One region of the Pseudoalteromonas sp. 78C3 genome, then DNA from elsewhere that is predicted to be linked to it. Evidence: predicted binding sites of a transcription regulator. Region 1 holds the regulator's gene; the other holds the start of a gene.

What was found. Region 1 encodes FliA, which starts transcription of late flagellar genes. Its sites were predicted from a motif close to CTAAAGNTNNNNNNNNNNNNGCCGATA; they were not measured.
Region 2: pomA (flagellar motor protein PomA) is a predicted target of FliA. The motif match lies at 2,246-2,272, and genes of this name have one in related genera.

What each region holds. Positions count from the first base shown of each region.
Region 1 is NZ_PJAV01000128.1:19,953-27,493, forward strand. It holds gene flhF (flagellar biosynthesis protein FlhF) at 1-800, shown strand, start outside; gene CXF76_RS06715 (MinD/ParA family ATP-binding protein) at 793-1,653, shown strand; gene CXF76_RS06720 (RNA polymerase sigma factor FliA) at 1,680-2,390, shown strand; gene cheY (chemotaxis response regulator CheY) at 2,431-2,814, shown strand; gene CXF76_RS06730 (protein phosphatase CheZ) at 2,832-3,605, shown strand; gene CXF76_RS06735 (chemotaxis protein CheA) at 3,621-5,828, shown strand; gene CXF76_RS06740 (protein-glutamate methylesterase/protein-glutamine glutaminase) at 5,887-7,053, shown strand; gene CXF76_RS06745 (flagellar motor protein) at 7,046-7,541, shown strand, end outside.
Region 2 is NZ_PJAV01000162.1:2,299-9,839, reverse strand. It holds gene dxs (1-deoxy-D-xylulose-5-phosphate synthase) at 1-772, opposite strand, end outside; gene ispA ((2E,6E)-farnesyl diphosphate synthase) at 878-1,765, opposite strand; gene CXF76_RS14365 (exodeoxyribonuclease VII small subunit) at 1,768-2,010, opposite strand; gene pomA (flagellar motor protein PomA) at 2,332-3,099, shown strand; gene CXF76_RS14355 (flagellar motor protein MotB) at 3,102-4,022, shown strand; gene CXF76_RS14350 (hypothetical protein) at 4,174-4,662, shown strand; partial or broken gene CXF76_RS14345 (toprim domain-containing protein) at 4,733-5,326, shown strand; gene CXF76_RS14340 (hypothetical protein) at 5,456-7,541, shown strand, end outside.

The DNA.
Region 1 (7,541 bases):
GTATGGGTATTGATAAAGAAGTAGCGCAACAAATGGCATGTTTTGTACCTGATGATGTATCTCGTAAGCAAGGCTGGAAAGCGTTGTTAACGATGGTCGAAGATCAAATGCAAACAACCAATAATGAAATACTTCGCCAAGGTGGTGTATATGCGTTAGTGGGTCCAACAGGTGTTGGTAAAACAACAACAGTTGCTAAGCTTGCAGCGTTAGGTGCACAAAAATATGGCGCTGATAAAGTGGCCTTAATAACCACTGATACATACAGAATTGGTGCTTATGAACAGCTTGCTACTTACGGCCGTATTATTGGTTGTGGTGTAAAGCAAGTTAAAGATGCTAATGAATTAGCTGAAGTTTTATATCATTTACGAAATAAACGTCTAGTATTAATTGATACAGCAGGTATGAGTCAGCGAGATTTACGTTTGACTGAGCAGTTAAACACGTTAATGCGTAACCAACGTGTGGATATTCGCAGCTACTTAGTACTAAGCGCGACGGCACAAATTAATGTATTACAAGAAACAGTACGTCACTTTAAAAAAGTACAGTTAAGTGGTTGTATTTTCACTAAGTTAGATGAATCATTAAGTTTGGGTGAGATTATTAGTATTGCGATTCAAAATCGCCTCCCAATAGGGTATCTTACTAACGGTCAACGAGTGCCAGAAGATATTCGTGTTGCAAATGCTGAGAAACTAGTGAAAAAGGCTGAGCAATTATATTTAAAAAGAACAAAAGCACAACATTCAAGGCACCAAGCAGTGGCGCCAAGTACAGTAGGGATGTATGATTAACACAGTATTAGATCAAGCAAGCGGCCTGCGCAAAATGAGTCAAAACAATAACAACGGCGTAAAAGTTATCGCTGTAACCGGTGGTAAAGGTGGGGTAGGGAAAACAAATGTTTCTCTAAATACCGCTATTGCACTAGGGCAACAAGGTAATAGAGTATTAGTGCTGGATGCTGACTTAGGTTTAGCAAACTGTGATGTGATGCTTGGTTTACGTGTAGAGCGCAATTTATCACACGTTTTGTCAGGTGAATGTGAGCTTGACGAGATTTTAGTTGAAGGCCCTGCTGGTATTAAAATTGTACCCGCTACATCGGGCTCGCAAAGTATGGTTGAACTATCGCCATCTGAGCATGCCGGGCTAATTCGTGCATTTAGCGAATTGAATACCGAATTTGATATTTTAATTGTAGATACAGCCGCTGGTATTTCAGACATGGTGCTAAGCTTCTCACGAGCAGCACAAGATGTAATGGTTGTAGTGTGCGATGAACCAACATCAATAACCGATGCTTACGCACTTATTAAAGTATTAAGCCGCGAGCACGGTGTTTATAAGTTCAAAATTGTTGCCAATATGGTCCGCAGTATGCGTGAAGGCACTGAATTATTTGCAAAACTATCTAAAGTTACCGATCGCTTTTTAGATGTTTCAATGGAGCTAGTAGCAACGGTTCCTTATGACGAAAATATGCGCAAAGCAACACGTCGCCAAAAGGTGATTGTTGAGCTCTTTCCAAGTTCGCCAGCCGCTCTCGCGTTTAAAGCGCTGGCGACAAAAGCAGTTAAATGGCCAATACCAAATCAACCATCTGGGCATTTAGAGTTTTTCATTGAGAAACTAGTAAACGGCTAATTATGACAACATTGGTGAATAGAGCTATGGGATATCAATCAACACAAAACTTAAATGTGATTGTTGAGAAACATGCATCACTTGTCAAAAAAGTGGCATGTCATCTAATTGCTCGATTACCACCTAGCGTTCAGCTTGATGATTTAATTCAATCAGGAATGATAGGTTTAATAGAAGCTTCAAAAAACTTTGATGCAACAAAAGGCGCAAGCTTTGAAACCTTTGCCGGTATTCGTATTCGCGGGGCTATGCTTGATGAAATGCGCCGTGGTGATTGGGCTCCTCGTTCAGTACACCGTAAAAGCCGACAAGTTGCAGAGGCAATTACTGGGCTCGAAAGCAGTCTGAATCGCGAACCAACAGATACAGAAGTTGCTGAAAAACTTGAAATTTCACTCAATGAGTACCATCATATTTTAAATGATGTTAATACCAGTAAAGTATTAGGCATAGAAGACCTTGGTGTAGATGAGGATGTTATTACTCCCGTAGGCCAAGATTTAGCGCTAGACAAACCTTTTAATAATGTTAAAAATGATCGGTTTAATGAGTCTTTGCTAAATGCAATAAAGTCATTACCAGAGCGTGATGCGATGGTACTTTCTTTATACTATAACGATGAAATGAATTTAAAAGAAATAGGACATATACTCGATGTAAGCGAATCGCGTGTAAGTCAGATACATGGTCAGGCGATGATTAAGCTTAAAGCTAAAATCAATGACTGGATAAACTAGTAGTAAGTAAACTAAGGTTAATACCTCACTGGGGGATGTTTTGGATAAAAACATGAAAATTCTTGTAGTTGATGATTTTTCAACGATGAGACGAATTATAAAAAACCTATTACGTGACTTAGGTTTCACTAACGTTCAAGAAGCTGATGACGGGTCTACAGCTTTGCCTATGTTACAAAATCAAGTGTTTGATTTTGTGGTTACAGATTGGAATATGCCGGGAATGCAAGGTATTGACCTTTTAAGAGCAATTCGTGCAGATGATAAGTTAAAACATATCCCTGTACTGATGGTAACGGCAGAGGCTAAAAAAGAACAAATAATAGCTGCAGCACAAGCTGGCGTTAATGGTTATATTGTTAAGCCATTTACGGCTGGAACATTAAAAACTAAATTAGAAAAAGTATTTGAACGCTTAGGCTAATGATGGGGGAGAGGCTTATGTCAGCACCAGCTGCGCCTCAAATAACGTTAGAACAAGCTCGTCAACTCGTCATTTATTTAGAAAACGATGAGCAAGATAAAGCTAATCAGTTGATTTTAGAGACAGCTTCGCAAGAGCAGTCTAAATTATTTGCTGAAGTTGGGAAGTTGACTCGTCAACTGCACGAAGCACTTAAAAGCTTTGAGCTTGATACTCGCTTAACTAACATAACGACAGATGCGATTCCAGATGCTAAAAAGCGGCTTAATTATGTTATAGAAATGACAGAAAATGCGGCTAATAAAACAATGGATGCTGTTGAGGCTAGTTTACCTATAGCTCAGCAACTTGCAGATGAAATATCTCATATCAAACCGACATGGGATCGTTTAATGAGCCGGGAGATTGAGCTTGGTGAGTTTAAACAACTTTGCCATAGTATCGATAAGTTTATGAATAACTCTCATCATAAAACGGATGAGCTTCAAAGCTTAATGACAAATGTACTAATGGCTCAAGACTATCAAGACTTAACAGGTCAAGTTATTCGCCGTGTTATAGAACTTGTTAGAGAAGTAGAAGAAAGCTTACTTCATCTTTTAACAGCGTTTGCTGAACAAGATGACAGTGACAACACAGCGAATAAAGTAGAACAACAAAAAATAAAAGAACCAGTTGCCACACAAACTTTAGCAGGTCCTGAAGGCCCTATTATTGATAAAGAATCGCGTAATGATGTTGTGTCTGATCAAGATGAAGTCGATGATCTTTTATCAAGTTTGGGCTTCTAAGAGGAGAGTAACTGCATGTTTGAAGTCGATGAAGATATTTTACAAGACTTTCTTGTAGAGGCAGGAGAAATCCTAGAGCTTTTATCTGAACAGTTAGTTGAACTGGAAAATAATCCAGAAGATACCGAGTTACTAAATGCCATATTTAGAGGCTTTCACACTGTAAAAGGTGGTGCAGGCTTTTTAGCTATGACAGAACTTGTTGATGCTTGCCACGGCGCTGAAAACGTATTTGATTTACTACGTCAAGGCGTGCGAACGGTCAATTCAGAGTTAATGGATGTTATTTTACAAGCGCTCGACACCATTAATGAAATGTTCGCGACTATCCAAAATAGGGATAAGCCAGAACCAGCAGATCCTGAGTTACTTCAAACCCTCCACATTTTGGGCCTACCTCCAACAGAAGCCGAGCTTAACGGAGTCGCTTCAGAAACTGACGTTGAACAACCTCTTGATGAAGTAGTTGATACGCCAATAGCTGATGAGGAAGATCCATTTGCATTTGATGAAATGTTTAGCGGAACTCCTTCGGTTAGTGATGCTGAAATAAACGAAATCACTGAAGATGAATTTGAAAACTTACTTGATGAACTACACGGTAAAGGACAAGGTCCTGCAGTTGAAAAGCCAGTAGCAAGTAGTAGTGATTTTAATGGTGATATTACTGATGATGAATTTGACAGCTTATTAGACGAGTTACATGGAGTTGGCAGTTTTGGTGAGGTTGCGAGTAAAGCACCTGAGCAAAGTAGTGCAGTTAAAGCACCTGTAGAACCAGCTAAACCAGCGTCAAATACTGCTAATTCATCAGATGATGAAATTAGTGATGATGAATTTGAAGCGCTTCTTGATGAACTTCATGGTAAAGGCACTGCACCTAAATCAATAGAAAGCACTCCAGCTGTGAAACAGCCCAATATCCCAGCTAAACCAGCTGCAAAAGCGAGTGTGCCTGTAAAAAAACCAGAACCTGTAAAAGCACCCGCTTCTAAACCGGTAGAAAAACCGGTTGCTAAAGCAGCGCCAGCAACGCCTAAAAAATCAGCGCCACCAGCAGCAGAGACGACAGTTCGCGTAGATACAAAACGACTTGACCAAATTATGAATATGGTTGGTGAGTTAGTACTTGTGCGAAATCGTTTGGTTAGTTTAGCGACTAACTCAGACAGTGAAGCAATGGGTAAAGCAATCTCTAACTTAGATGTAGTGACTGCTGATATTCAAGGCGCGGTTATGCAAACGCGAATGCAACCAATTAAAAAGGTATTTGGTCGTTTCCCTCGCGTAGTACGCGATTTAGCACGCAGCTTAAACAAAGACATTGACTTACAACTTGTAGGTGAAGAAACCGATTTAGATAAAAACTTAGTGGAAGCACTAGCCGATCCGCTTGTGCATTTAGTTCGAAACTCAGTTGACCACGGTATTGAAATGCCAGCTGTTCGTGAGGCTGCCGGTAAGCCTAGAACAGGTAATGTTACTTTATCAGCGTCTCAGGAAGGCGACCATATTTTGTTGACCATTAAAGATGATGGCGCTGGTATGGATGCTGAGAAACTGAAAAAAATAGCAATTAGTAAAGGCGTACTCGACCACGATCAAGCGAGTCGACTTTCTGACACTGAAGCATACAACCTCATTTTTGCACCTGGCTTTTCAACAAAAGAAGAGATATCTGATATTTCAGGTCGTGGTGTTGGAATGGATGTGGTGAAAACTAAAATCACCCAATTGAACGGCTCTGTAAGTATTCAATCTGAGTTAGGCGTAGGTACCATTTTAGAGATAAAAGTACCACTTACCTTAGCCATATTACCGACCTTAATGGTAATTGTTGGCGCACAAACATTTGCGTTACCACTTGCTGGTGTTAGTGAAATATTCAACTTAGATTTAACGAAAACAAATGTGGTTGATGGGCAATTAACAATTATTGTGCGTAAAAAGGCAATACCGTTATTCTACCTCGAGCACTGGTTAGTTAAAGGCTCAGATCGTTCACAGCGAAAAGCAAAAGGCCATGTAGTTATTGTGCAAATTGGTACGCAGCAAATTGGTTTTGTTGTTGACTCATTAATTGGCCAAGAAGAAGTTGTAATTAAACCACTTGATGCGTTACTACAAGGTACCCCAGGTATGGCAGGCGCTACAATTACTTCAGATGGTGGCATTGCACTGATTTTAGACGTTCCAAACATGTTAAAACATTACGCAGGCTAATAATAAAGTAGGTATATATTTAATATATACCTACGCATAAATTTAATAAGAGAGCTAAATGGCCGTTAAAGTTTTAGTTGTTGATGATTCAAGCTTTTTTCGCCGCAGAGTAAGCGAAATTCTTGAACAAGATAGCGACATACAAGTTATAGGCTTTGCTGTGAATGGCAGAGAAGCTGTTGAAAAAGCAGCTCAGCTACGTCCAGATATGATCACTATGGATGTAGAAATGCCTGTGCTTGATGGTATTAGCGCAGTTAAAGAGATAATGGCGAGTAATCCAACGCCTATCTTAATGTTTTCATCACTAACACGTGATGGCGCAACAGCAACGTTTGATGCGCTAGATGCTGGAGCAATGGATTTTTTACCGAAAAAATTTGAAGACATCGCTCGCAATAATGAAGACGCTATAAAGCTTTTGCAAAATAAAGTGAAAGATATAGGGCGAAGACGTTTACCGCGAACGTTTAAATCTGCAACACCACCTAAGCCAGTAATATCAACTAAACCGATAACAAGCTCACTTTCGCAAAGAACAAACACACTAACGCCTTCGATAAAACAACCCGATAGAAGCTTTAAAAGAGCAGCACCTACAACATCGTCAGGTTCAAATGTTGCCTCAATGCGAGCAAGTGGAAAGCAATATCAGCTTGTGGCTATTGGCACTTCTACAGGTGGCCCTGTTGCACTACAAACTATACTGACTCAATTGCCAGCTAATTTCCCTCACCCTATTTTACTTATTCAGCATATGCCAGCTGCTTTTACACCTGCATTCGCAGCGCGCTTAAATGGTCTGTGCCAAATAAAAGTGAAAGAAGCACAACAAGGTGACCGCTTACAACCAGGAACGGCTTATCTAGCGCCTGGCGGACAGCAGATGATGGTAGAAGGGCGTGGTGCAAATAGAACACTGCGCGTATTTGAAGATCATAGCGAGAGAATAAGTTATAAACCGAGTGTAGATGTAACTTTTGCCAGTGCAGCAAAAACGTATCAAGGCGATGTGCTTGCTATCGTTTTAACAGGCATGGGCGCTGATGGACGTGACGGTGCAAGAATGTTAAAGCAAACGGGTGCAACTATTTGGGCACAGGATGAGAAAAGCTGTGTTGTTTATGGAATGCCTCAAGCCATTGCTAATGCGGGGCTTTCGAGTGAAAGCTTAGCATTAAGCGATGTTGCAGCACGTATCAAGAGAGAGGTAGGTTGTGGATAAACTCTCAATATTTGGACTATTTGTAGCACTGGGCGCAATAGGTTTAGGTTACTCTTTAGAAGGCGGCGTTGTTTCTGCTTTATTTAATGGTCCTGCCCTTATTATTGTATTAGGCGGCACGCTTGGTGCTGTTATGTTGCAAACATCAGCAAGTACCTTTAAAAAAATGCTAAATATGAGCTCTTGGGTTTTTGTTGCGCCACAATATGATATTGAAGATGCAATAGAACAAGTTAAGCGATGGTCTCATAAGGCACGTCAAGAAGGTTACTTAGCGCTTGAAAATGAAGCGCTAGCTCACCCAGATGCATATGCAGCAAAAGGTTTAAGCTTGCTTGTAGATGGCTGCTCAGAGCAAAAACTACGTGACACGCTTGAAATTGATTTACTGCTAGAACGCGATCGCTTGCTTGAAGCCGCACGTGTTTATGAAGCGATGGGGGGCTACAGTCCTACCATTGGTATTTTAGGTGCTGTGCTTGGTTTAA
Region 2 (7,541 bases), on a different contig from region 1:
CGTGACCATCAATGGGACCAATGTAATTTAGGCCTAATTCTTCAAAGAAGGTACCTGGGATCATCATGCCTTTAATGTGCTCTTCCATTTTACTGGCAAGTTGCTTTACCGGAGGCACCCCTGAGAGTAACTTTTTACTACCTTCACGAATGTTAGTATAAAAGCTACCTGATAAAATTCGAGCAAAGTGATTTGTTAATGCGCCAACATTTTCAGAAATCGACATTTCGTTATCATTTAAAATAATAAGCATGTCTGATTTTACATCACCTAAATGATTCATCGCTTCAAATGCCATGCCTGCGGTTATAGCTCCGTCACCAATAATGGCTACAGACTTTCGACCTTTACCTTCTTTTTGTGCAGCAATAGACATACCTAAAGCAGCCGAAATAGAGGTGCTTGAATGGCCTACGCTAAACGTATCGTATTGGCTTTCATCGCGAAAAGGAAAAGGGTGCAAACCGTCTTTTTGGCGAATAGTGTGCATTTGCTCGCGACGACCAGTAAGAATTTTATGCGGATAAGCTTGATGACCCACATCCCAAACTAGGCGATCGTCTGGAGTGTTATAAACATAATGCAGCGCAACGGTTAGTTCAACCGTCCCTAAACCAGACGCTAGATGACCGCTACTTTGCGATACTGAGTTGAGTAAATAATCGCGCAGCTCATTGCTAAATGCAGGGAGTTTGTCTTGCGCTAAGTCACGCAATTGGGCTGGCTCGTCAACCAAATTAAGTAATGGATACTTGCTACTATCAAGTGTCATGGTTTTATATATATCCTTCGCTAACATTAATTAATTCAAAGCTTTTACGAATAATTAATGTTGAGTAATAATGTCAGTGCTAATTGCAATACGTATGAGCAAAAATTAGTGGTCACGCTCAATTAGGTAATTTGCTAGCGACGCAAGAAGTGTTGTGTCAGCATCTATATTTGCTAACGCTTCATGGGCTTGTTGTATTAAATTCTGCGCCATTTCTTTAGCGCCTAGCATACCTAATAACGCCGGATATGTCGCTTTATTCGCGGCAATATCGGAGCCTTGTGGCTTTCCTAAAATAACTGTATCGCCTTCAACATCTAAAATGTCGTCGTGTACTTGAAATGCTAGCCCTATAGCATACCCAAAAACACTTAAATTTTCTAAGGTTTGTTGATCAGCCTTTTCACTGCACAGTGCACCAAGTGTAATTGCGCAATTAATTAGAGCCCCGGTTTTTAGCTTATGTATTCGCTCAAGCTCTTGTACGGTAATTACTTTATCAGTTGCTGCTATATCAAGGCCTTGTCCGCCAACCATACCCTGAAGGCCTGATGCGTGGGCAAGTGTAGCAATCATTTTTACTTGTGTTTGCGATGAGCATTCAAATTTGTGATTCGCAATAAGCTCAAAAGCAAGAGTTTGAAGAGCATCACCGGCTAAAATTGCATTTGCCTCGCCAAACTCTATATGACAAGTAGGGCGTCCGCGGCGTAAGTCGTCGTCGTCCATTGCTGGTAAGTCATCATGGACTAACGAATAGCTATGAATACACTCAATTGCAGCAGCAAGTACGTTTAAGTCTTGATGGTTTGCGCCGAGCATTTTACCTGTGGCATAAACTAAAAATGGACGTAATCTTTTACCGCCATTAAATAATCCATACTGGGTGGCGTTCTTTACCGTTTCTTCTGTATCGAGAGGCTGGTTAAAATGCTGTTGTAAGGTCGCTACTACATCTTTTTGAGCACGTTCAATATGATTTTTTATGCTCACAGCTATTCCATATCATTATCAAAATTTGTAAGTACTGACTTTTCGCCATTCCCCATCAAAATTGATACTTTTTGTTCTGCTTGCTGTAATTTCCCTGATGAAGCACTTGCTAATGCAATTCCACGCTCAAATTGCTTTAACGATTGCTCAAGCGATAAGTCACCTTGTTCCATGTCACTAACGATTGTAGATAATTCTTCTAGTGCTTGTTCGAAACTTAAGTTTTCAGGTTTTTTAGTCGCCATCTTTATTTCAGCTTACATAATAAATTTAGGGGTCAATTTTAGGGGGAATGCTAAACTAGGTCAAAGGATGATATTGGTTTTTTACCTTTATAACGTTAAATTATATTTCAAGTGCATTAATAAAGCCTTAATAGCGGTCTGTTGGTTTAATAAATCAATTGATAATTAGGTAGCCCTTATAACTTGATCTAAGATAGTGCTAAAGGCTGCTTTTTATGTTTATTTATAAAAATGGCTTAAGCAATTCAATATGTTGCCGATAAGCAGTTAATAATAAAAGTTTATGATAAGGCCATTAAGCATGAAACTTCTGGAGGAAATGTGGATTTAGCAACCATAATCGGGATCCTAGGCGCAATTGGCTTAATTGTCATGTCTATGTTTATGAGTAGTAGCGGTGAAATGGCTATGTTTTACAATACCCCGTCTGTGGTTATTGTATTTGGTGGTTCACTCTTTATTGTTTTATCAAACTTCACCATGTCGCAATTTTTGGGGATAGGTAAAGTTGTTGCTAAAGCGTTTATGTTTAAAATCGAAACGCCAGAAATACTTATCGAAAAAGCAGTAGAACTTGCGGATTCAGCTCGTAAAGGCGGTTTTTTAGCACTCGAAGAAGCTGAAATTCCAAACCCCTTTATGCGCAAAGGCGTCGATATGCTCGTTGATGGCCACGACGCAGATGTAGTTCGCGCTACACTTCAAAAAGATATTTCTCTAACCACGACTCGCCATGAATTGGGCGCGGGTTTATTTAAGTCGTTAGCTGATATAGGGCCTGCAATGGGTATGATTGGTACTCTAATTGGTTTGGTTGCAATGTTGTCTAACATGGATGACCCAAAGGCAATTGGTCCGGCAATGGCAGTAGCACTATTAACAACTTTATATGGCGCGTTTTTAGCCAATGTTGTGGCAATTCCTATTCAGGTAAAACTCGAACTGCGTAAAGACGAGGAAGCGATGAATCAGCGTTTAATTTTGGATGCTATTTTAGGTATACAAGATGGTCAGAATCCAAAAGTAATCGAAGGTATTTTGAAAAATTACTTAGCTGAATCTAAACGCAAAGTAGATACCGAGGAGTAACTATGTCTGATCAAGAGTGCAAATGCCCACCACCAGGTCTACCTGCATGGATGGGAACGTTTGCCGATTTAATGTCACTGTTAATGTGCTTTTTTGTACTCTTGCTCGCGTTTTCAGAAATGGATGTACTTAAGTTTAAACAAATTGCGGGCTCTATGAAGTTTGCTTTTGGTGTGCAGAATAAAATTGAAGTAAAAGACATCCCTAAAGGTACCTCTGTTATTGCCATGGAGTTTACCCCAGGCAAACCAGAGCCAACCCCAATAGAAACCATTCAGCAGCAAACAGTCGAAATGACTCAACAAATGTTAGAGTTTCAGGCTGGCGATGAAAGTTCAGCAGGCGGCAGGCAAGAACAGCGCGGGGATAAACGCGGTGGTGAATCTCGTAGTACCTCACAAGAAGAATCTTCTGAGCAAGCAACTTCAGCAGCCGATCAGGAGCAAACTAACGAGCTTGTTAAAAAGATAGCGCAGCAGCTTGAAAAGCAAATAATCGATGGCGCAATTGAGCTTGAGTCTTTAGGGCAGCAAATAATTATTCGCATTAGAGAGAATGGTTCATTTCCTTCAGGTAGTGCATTTTTACAACCTAAGTTTAAACCTATAATTCAAGATATCGGTGTGCTGTTAAAAGATGTACCCGGTGAAATAACAGTATCTGGCCATACAGATGATTTTCAGGTATCAAATGAGTTATATATTAATAATTGGGACCTATCATCAAAGCGTGCTGTAGCCGTTGCAAGTGAACTGCAAAAAGTCCAAGGATTTGATAAAACGCGAATGATGGTGGTTGGTCGAGCTGAAACACGACCACTTGTACCGAATGACACCGATGAAGATCGCCGCAGGAATCGCCGAGTAGAAATATCTATATTACAAGGTAAAGCAAAAGAGTCAGCTCCTATAGATGTAAGATAACTTTTATTGGCAAACACACTTATTTATCATAAAGTATGCTTTCTTTAACAAATGTAACGGAATAGTTTATGAAAAAGGTCGATAAGTTTAGTCATATGCCAGGAAATGGCGGTGGTAATGACGATGATGAAAAAAAACTTGATTAACTCTAATGCCTGAATGGTTTTTAAAGACTATATTGATATTAGATACTAGTTGGGTGTTTATTTTAAGCCCTGCTATTTTCATTTTTTATTTTAGAAAAGATTATTTGGCCCTGCGTTTCGCTTTAATTACAGCCGCTTTTTTTTTATATGGAACCATTATTCATCCTTACTTGAAAGAGTTTGATAATGGGATTTATGTTTATCGATACCTTGTTTGGGCCCTTAATGATATTGCTTGGATGGCACTCATCGCATATCTGGGTTTAAAAGATAAGGTTTATTTGTGGCAATGCGTATTAGGTCAATTGGTTGTTATTATGGCACCAATTTTACAGCTATTTAGATTAGTCGACCGCCATTTATGGGATCTTTCTTATAGTACATACATTTATAAAACCTTATTGCCATTTATTAATATAGGCACCGTTGTTGTTTGTTATCTTCCGCTTATTTATATTTTAACAAAAGACAAAAAAAGCCCAGCTAGCCAATAGTTACAAAAAGTTCCCTCCTTTAAAATAGCTGTGCTAGACTACTGTTTATATAAACAGTGATGAGCAAGCTATGAAACTCTACATTGCAGAAAAACCTTCACTTGGACGCGCTATTGCTGATGCGTTACCAAAACCACATAAAAAACACGATGGTTATATAGAAGTCGCTAATGGCGATTGTGTATCGTGGTGTATTGGGCATTTGCTAGAACAAGCAGAACCTGATGACTATGATGAGCGTTTTAAAAAGTGGCAGTTTGAACACTTGCCTATAATACCTGAGCAATGGAAGCTAAAAGCTAAAACCAAAACACGTAAACAGCTCACTGTTTTAAAAAAATTAATTAAACAAGCTTCGCAACTTATTCACGCTGGCGATCCAGACCGTGAAGGCCAGCTACTAGTCGATCAAGTAATTGAAGAAGCTAAAATAAGTCAGGCTAAAAAGCAGAGTACACAACGTTTACTCATTAGTGATTTAAACTTATCGGCAGTAAAAAAATCATTGAGTAATATGCGCTCTAATCGAGACTTTATTCCGTTAAGTGTATCTGCTTTAGCACGCTCTCGTGCTGATTGGCTATTTGGTATGAATTTAACGCGTGCATATACATTAGCGGGTCAAAAAGCAGGATTTGGTAATGTACTTTCGGTAGGACGGGTTGCTTTTTCCTTTTAATCTCAATGTGTCAATTTGCTTTTATATTTATAAATATCAAGTGGATGGCTTGGTTTGTAGCTTTTAAGTAAGTTGACACGTGTCAATTTTATTTTTCAGCATATTGAGGTTTTAATGATAAGTTTAGTTAAGTTGCGGGACTATCAATCCCCAAATGTGATAGATGATAACTTAAAGGTATCTTTTCGTGGTTTTGTAGGTATGGATGCTGGTCTAGATGAGTTAAGAATTAAGAGTGTCATTTTTGTTTTAGAGATCTTTTTAGATTGTCACGACAAACGTTTAAGTTACTTAGATTTTAATCGAAATTTAAATAGTATGTTTTCTGACTTTGCCGCTTTTCTTTACACCGAGTTCAATTTCTCACTTTCATACAAATATTCAGTTATTCATTATTTAAAAAAAATACTACGGTTATTCTGTGAAAATGAAGGTTTTAATGAACCTCACATTGTAACTTGTGAAAATAAAAATATTTCAAAAAACATTGTAGATTCGATTAATAACTATAATCCTAGTACTCAAAATATATCTACATTAAAGTATTATCATGGATGGTTTACATTAAGTTCTGATGGAAAACATGTGAAGTTATATCTCCAAAACTTCTATTTGAAATTCGGTACTGATCTAACAAATAAAGTATCGAAAGCAATGGCAGATCTTTTTATTAGATATCCCTATTCAACTGCTAAATACAAGGCAAAAGTTTTTAGCCAAGTTTTGAGTGTTTTGACAAAAACATTAGATAATTCAGATGATTTCTATTCTGCTGGTGAGAGCATTCGAGTTAATAAGTATGTTGAAAACATATTTTTAATACTCAAAGTTAACTGTAAAATAAATAATGGAAACTTACCTTACTTTTATAAACAGTGGCAATCAACAGTAAAGTTAATACAAGATATTTTTATCCATTCGAAGTTATGGGGGCAGCCGTTATACGAGTTATTTTCTCCAGATTTTAAACAGTCTGACTCTAACTTTAAGACTCATAGAAAACTTATAAATGGTCAGCTAACAACAAATAAGCTGATCACAAATATACCCCTTCATATATCAGATTCTAAAGCGATAGCTATTCTAATTAAAAATATAAGTGATGATGTAGATTATGTTGTCAAAAGTTGTGAGCAAGTAATCGACTCTATAATGGAAAAGTTTAGGTTAAGAAATGATTTAGCTAAGAGTGGTATCGCCAGAGGTTTTAATCTAAATAGACAAAAAACTAGTGAATATATAGATATGTCTATACCTGAGAATCAATGTAGTACATGGAATAAGTGGGGTTATGAAATATCAGATAGTAAAAAAAACCATAAATCTTTCTTATATATAGGTGTAACAGCTAGAGACTTTGTACATAAGTATTCAATAGTCCAATCAGGGATGCTATATCCATTCTTATATTTAATTGTGAATGAGCATCCAGAAATTACGAATTCTTGGTTGGAAAACTTTCAACTGTATGACAAAAATGGTAATAAAAGTGGTTTTATAGAAAGCGCCAATTCATTTATAGCTGTAGGTTATAAGCTTAGAAAGGGGTCAAAAAATGCAGAACAGAAAATAGTATTAACAGATAAATCAAAGTATTTATTCGAGTGCCTTGAGCTATTAACGCGACAAGCAAGAGAATATATGAAAAAAAATAATAACAAAGATTACAAGTATTTACTCTTATCTTCAGATAAATTAAGTAACCCGAAGCGATTGAAAAATATACTTACTCAATCTGTTCTTACATCTTCTGAGCTGAATAAAACTTTAGAGTTAAATCGTTCACTTTTAAATAATAGCGATATTTTAAATAATTTATCTGTTAATAAGTTTCGCGCTAGTCGAGCGATATTAATTTATATAAAAACTAACAGTTTACAAGCTGTATCTGAAGCTCTGGGGCACACGAGACCTTGCCCTAAATTACTAAGTAGATATTTACCAACCCCAATATTGACGTACCTCCAAGATCGGTGGATTAGAGTTTTTCAATACGCAATAATATTCGAGGCAATGAAAGATAGTACTTATCTGGCTAATATTATTAACTTTAGTAAGAATGATTTAGATGAGTTCTTATCAAATCATAAATTAAAGTTATTTTCCAAACACGCTGTTGATGGGAATTTTACCAACTTAGATATACATGATGTACTTGGTGAAAATATCGATGATAAATATAAATTGATAATTCCAATGT